2 regions of the Photobacterium toruni genome follow, and region 2 is predicted to be linked to the other one. Evidence: predicted binding sites of a transcription regulator. Region 2 holds the regulator's gene; the other holds the start of a gene.
What was found. The regulator PurR, encoded in region 2, represses purine synthesis genes. The targets are predictions, from matches to a motif close to TNANGNAAACGTTTNCNTNA.
Positions count from the first base shown of each region.

Region 1: the regulator PurR is predicted to act here: its motif matches at 1,506-1,525, upstream of purT (formate-dependent phosphoribosylglycinamide formyltransferase).

Region 1 covers NZ_AP024854.1:1,606,447-1,609,668, reverse strand. Annotated here, with positions in the region: gene OC457_RS07610 (thiopurine S-methyltransferase) at 1-188, shown strand, start outside; gene purT (formate-dependent phosphoribosylglycinamide formyltransferase) at 265-1,440, opposite strand; gene OC457_RS07600 (DMT family transporter) at 1,605-2,480, opposite strand; gene cdd (cytidine deaminase) at 2,613-3,222, opposite strand, start outside.
Region 2 covers NZ_AP024854.1:1,297,421-1,300,642, reverse strand. Annotated here, with positions in the region: gene purR (HTH-type transcriptional repressor PurR) at 610-1,614, shown strand; gene OC457_RS06180 (TfoX/Sxy family DNA transformation protein) at 1,985-2,572, shown strand; one part of gene OC457_RS06175 (IS630 family transposase) at 2,727-3,222, opposite strand, start outside.

The DNA of each region.
Region 1 (3,222 bases), 310 kb from region 2:
TGACTTTAGATTATCCGCAATCACAAATGGATGGTCCTCCGTTTTCAGTGCCAAAGGCTGAAATAGCAGCGTTATTCAGTAAGTGTAAAATCACGCTATTAGAACGCGATGAAGCTGATGCAACTCATCCTCGCCGTCAACGTGGTGTTGAGCGTTTTGCTGAAGAAGTATGGTTAATTGAAGTTTAATAGACTGATCATCGTATAGATGAAAAACTCAAGGCGTCCATGTGACGCCTTGGTTGTCTTTATTGCACCGCTAAGGCTATAGAATGACCTTCACCTCGGCTGCTGTAGTAATGGCATCACTTACCGCTGTATCAATGTCATCACGGCGCGTAAGCGCAATCCCAAGTCGGCGGCGACCATTGCTTTCTGGCTTACCAAATAGTCTGATTTGTGTTTGTGGACGAGAGAGCGCCTCAGCTAAATTATCAAATCGAATATTGGTAGAAATACCGTCAGCAAGAATAACCGCAGAAGCTGATGCTCCATAGTGGGTAATTTGTTCAATAGGTAGTCCTAAGAAAGCACGAACATGTAGAGCAAATTCAGATAATTCTTGAGAGATTAGAGTTACCATTCCAGTATCGTGCGGGCGAGGAGATACCTCGCTAAACAGCACTGTATCGCCTTTAACAAACAATTCCACGCCAAAGAGGCCATAACCGCCTAATTCATTTACAACCTTCTTAGCAACGTCCTCAGCGGCTTTTAGAGCGGCAGCAGACATGTATTGTGGCTGCCATGATTCACGGTAGTCGCCATCTTGTTGGCGGTGACCAATTGGCGCACAAAAATGCACACCATCAACTGCACGTACAGTCAGTAGGGTAATTTCATAGTCAAAATCAACAAAGCCTTCCACAATGACCCGACCCGCACCCGCACGTCCGCCTTCTTGTGCATATTGCCACGCAGATTCAATGTCAGCGGCAGTTTTAATCACACTTTGACCTTTGCCGGATGAACTCATGATTGGCTTAACAACACATGGCATGCCAATGCGATGTACCGATGCTTCAAAATCTGCATATTGATCGGAAAATTCGTAAGGGGAGGTTGGAATGGCTAAGGCTTCAGCGGCTAGGCGACGAATACCTTCACGGTTCATAGTTAGTTTAGTCGCGTTAGCAGTTGGTACAATATTGACACCTTGGCCTTCCAGTTCAACAAGGGTATCAGTTGCAATTGCTTCAATTTCAGGCACAACAAAATGAGGTTTTTCAAGGGCAATAATACGTTTAAGTGCATCACCATCTAACATATCAATCACATGGCTACGATGGGCAACCTGCATTGCTGGGGCATTCTCATAACGATCAACAGCAATTACTTCAAGCCCAAGACGCTGACACTCAATAGCAACTTCTTTACCAAGCTCACCAGAGCCAAGCAGTAATACACGGGTTGCATCAGAACAAGTAGCTGTACCAAACATTGAAATTCCTTACGATTTATCATTTAAAGGTGAAATCTGTCGCTAATAATACCTTATTTTTATGTTTACGCAATCGTTTGCTTTGTGCGGGAATTTAATGGGAAATAAGAGACTATAAAAACATAAAGTAAAAAAAAACCGCTTATCATAAGCGGTTTAAACAGTTATTTTTTTCGGTTTTCCCAATGGGTAATAAAGGCAACCGAGAGAATAATAATTCCAGCCCCCAGCCATAATCTACCCGGTGGTGTCCAGCCAAAGACTAACCAACCACCTAATACGTTAAGTGGTAATTTTGCATGGTCAAACGGTTGTACAAAAGAAGCATCAGCCACAGCATAAGCCTTTGCAATTGCCCATTGTGCCAGTCCAGTTAATAAACCTGCAAGAAGTAATAACCACCAGCTAAAGCTCACTGTTGGCATCGTAAAATCAGGGGCAGCTAGAATAAGGTTAAATGGCGTCATTAAAATAAGTAGGTACATTACAATTGTTGTTGGTGATTCATGGCGAGATTGCTTCTTCACCATCAATGAATACGCCGCCCAGAAAAAGGCCGCTCCCACCGGTAACAATGTTGCAATGTTAAAATCTTCAGACCATGGTTCTAAGATGATCATCGCGCCAACAAAACCACCTAAGGTTGCCAGCCAACGCGCCTTACCGACTGTTTCTTTTAGAATTAACCCAGAGCCAATAGTGGCAAACAAAGGGGAAATCATTAGCAATGCAATACCTTGCCAAATAGGAACAGGGTAGGCTAATGCCCATAACCATAATTGAATACCAATAACCGCAAAAAACACCCGTAAGCAGTGTAACCAAAAGTGATTAGTTTTAAGCGATTGACGAATACCTAACGTGCGTAACCAAGGCAGCATTGCGATTAATGCAATAAAGTATTGGATCAACGCCACAGAGGTCGAAGGAACATGCATTTTGATACTAAGGTATTGAGCTAAGCTGTTTACTACGGCAAACGCTAGCCCTGCCGTAAGCATCCATGCTGCGCCCCGCAAAGGATTATGAGTTTGAGACATTGTCATTGCTTCTAATAATGAGGTGGCAAGATGATACGCTTTTGATGTTTGATAGCCAACATTGTTCAAGTTTAGATAATAAAAAACCGCCAGTAAGGCGGTCTCTTTTGTCTTTTATAATTAATTGCTGACTTAATAAGCAACATATGTAAGCTGAATGTCAGGGTTCAGTGCTTCTAATAATGCTTGTGTACGCGCTAATTGGCTGATCTTACTCTCAGCACTTTCTACTAATGCCGCTTCTGCAATTTCAGCTAATGAATAGTTAGACATATTCATATTAATTAATGCGACTTGTAATGGCGGTAAACTTGGGTTGAAAGCTGCATTTTCTGCATACATTCCCTCAAAGATACGACCATCTTGTGCTTTTAATGCTACACCGCTGAAATTTTTCGAGTAAGGTGCATGTGAACGGTTAGCCGCTTTACAAGCACTAATTGCCAATTCAGAGCTTTCTTCAATACAAATGCCATTATCAAAATCACTTAATAGACCGTCTTTAATCCCTAAATCTAAAGGACCAAATGAATCAGGTAAGTATTGTTGCAAGGTCATTGGTTCGCGTTGAGGGAGTTGGATAATCATGTCATTAGCCGATGTTAATTCATTCATGAACTGACGACAGTGACCGCAAGGGCTGTAATTAATAGTGACATCTTTAATGCCAACTTCACCTTTGATCCATGCGTGGCTAATAGCAGATTGTTCAGCATGAATAGTACAAGCCATACTTGCGTTT
Region 2 (3,222 bases):
ATATTACCGTCGCTAGAGTCTGCTATAACACCCTAAACCGACACTTCCCGTCATTAATAACAACCAAAATAAATTTAATCATTGCGCTTAATGGTACCCACTGAGTGTAATTACCGCTTCTGTTCTGGCATTTCAACCATAAGATACTAACCAAAGACAGCCTTAAATAGTTAATCAAGTGTATAATTGAGACGTTTCTGTTCATAACTATCCTTACCTACTATCATAGTATTAAAGTGCAGCATATTTTTAAATGTCGGTTGTAAATTCCATTAAATTTGCTGAAAATTACGATTTTTTGTTGATAGTTGTCAAATAATTTACTCCCAGACAATTGAAACGTTGCACTACGCGTAACACTCAGTAAAATGTGAACGCAAGCGATTACACTTGAAAAACATGTAATAATTATAAAAGCCGCGAATAAATGCGGCTTTTGGTGTTAATACTATTTAAGTATGCAATAGACACATTATCGGTGCCAAATTGAATAATTAACGAGAAACTTTACCTAAAAACATTGAATTATATTCATCTCAGTAATTACTCAATTTGGTACCTCACGATTAGCTAGAAACATCTCTAGCACCCATTATTAGAAGAATAAATATGGCAACCATTAAAGATGTTGCACGTATGGCTGGTGTTTCAACGACAACAGTTTCACACGTGATCAATAAAACACGCTTTGTCGCAGAAGCAACACAGAAGAAAGTACTGGCAGCCGTTGAAGATCTCAATTATGCACCAAGTGCTGTTGCTCGCAGTCTAAAATGTAATACCACTCGCACCATTGGTATGTTGGTAACTAAATCAACTAACCCTTTCTTTGCTGAAGTTGTGCATGGTGTTGAAGAGTATTGTTACCGTGAAGGCTACACGCTAATTTTATGTAATACGGAAGGTAACCTTTCTAAGCAATATGATTACTTACGCATGCTTGCGGAAAAGCGTGTTGATGGCTTATTAGTAATGTGTTCCGATCTTGATCAGAAATTATTGGATCTGCTTGAGCGTCAAAAAGACCTGCCAATGGTGATAATGGACTGGGGTCCAGAAAGCCCGCATACCGATAAAATTCAGGATAATGCTGAACAAGGTGGCTACATTGCGACTAAATACTTTATCGAGCATGGTCATAGCCGTATTGGGTGTTTGTCTGGCCATACAGATAAATCTACTTGTCGTGAACGCTTAAAGGGCTTTAATAAAGCCATGGCAGAAGCTAACTTAACCGTTAATGAAGACTGGATCCTTGAAGGTGACTTTGAGTGTGACTCTGCGGTGAAAGCAGCTGAAAAATATATTGCTATGGCAGAGCGTCCAACGGCTATTTTCTGCTTCAATGACATCATGGCAATGGCACTAATTAGTACCTTTGAACAAGCAGGATTACGCGTTCCTGGTGATATTTCTATTATTGGTTACGACAATATTGATCTTGCCCCTTACTTCGCGCCACCACTAACGACTATTCATCAGCCGAAACGTCGTTTAGGTAAAACAGCCATTAAAATCTTAATGGAGCGAATGAAGAACAAAGATCATGAACGTCAAATTTTTGAAATGGCGCCTGCAATTGTAGAGCGCAAGTCGGTAAAAGATTTACGCTAATACGACAACCTACTTATCAAGCCAATATTTATATTGGCTTTTTTTCTAACACCTCAATTCAACTCTCAGCGCTTTCAAAATTGTCATCGCCGTAAAAACATGAACAATATCACAGATTCACCAGTCACTATTAATATTCAAAGTCATCTTGTTAAAATATCGAATATAATGAACCCCGTAAATACATATAATAGTAAGCAAAAGACTTACAAGATATAAATAATACTTCACTATTGATAATATTATTTATAAAGTAATACATGGATGATTTAAAGTAGAAATTTTATCTCGTAAATAACTTTAATAATACAAAGTTAATTTACAGCTACTTTAATGTTAGGTGACACTCATTTATTCACCGAGTAGAAGTATGGACAAACCAATATTAAAAAATTCATTACAGCTATTAGATCATTTAGGGGATATTAAATCGCGATCCATGTTTGGCGGTTTTGGTATTTTCGCTGGTGAGACAATGTTCGCACTAGTCGTTAATAATAAACTCCATCTCAGAGCAAATGCAAAAAATGAAGAGGAATTTAAACAAGCGGGTTTGAAACCCTATATATATGAAAAGCGCGGTTTTCCCGTCATAACAAAACATTATGCTATTCTTGATGAATGGTGGGAACAACCTGAAAAAATCAAAGAACAAGCAAACTATTCTCTTAAGGCAGCACAAGCTGACAAAAAAGCAAAAGAATGTTGCACTCCTGATAGAATAAAAGATTTACCAAACCTACGCCTTTCAAATGAAAGGATGCTTAAAAAAGTAGGTATTAAAACGATTGAACAACTCCATAATATTGGTGCACTCGACGCTTATAAAGCATTACAAAAAATACAAGAGGCATCTTTAAGTTTGGAATTACTATGGGCATTGGAAGGCGCTATACATGGCCAACATTGGTCAGTAATACCAGAAAGCAGACGCAATGAACTGCTAGCTAAACTATAATAAATATATTCGTCAACTGGCTAAGTGACGCTTAAGAATAAAGAGGCCCTGTGCCTCTTTAATTTATTCCGCATATACATTTACAAACCGATTTAGCTATTCCTATCAAGCTTAGTATTTAGCTACAATTGAATAGTAATACCAATCTGGAAAATTAACTGGTCAGGTTGATCCAATCTCTTGAACACATTCTAGTGATGCGTGAAGCCGATTCATTAAACTGATTCCATGCAAGGCAGACCTTATCGAGAATGTCGTTATAATCAGAAAAATTTTGATTAGCGAGATAGTGTTGTCGTAACCAACTCCAAACTTGTTCTATTGGGTTAAGTTCTGGGGAATATGGTGGAAGTTTGATGATGCTGAGATTATTAAACGGATTAGCAATATCGTCAGTATGCCAGCCTGCACCATCCATCACTACAATAGCATAACGACCTTTTTCTGTGGTTCGTGATATCTGAGCAAGGTGCTCAGTCATTATTTCTTTATTTACCCAAGGTACCACTAACGCCTCACCAACTCCTCTTGCTGGGCACACCGAACCAAATAGATAAGCATATTCAAACTGCTGTTGTTTTATCGCTCTTGGTCGAGTTCCTCGTTCAGCCCAAAGACGGGTAGTGGTATTTTGTTGTCCAAATCTTGCT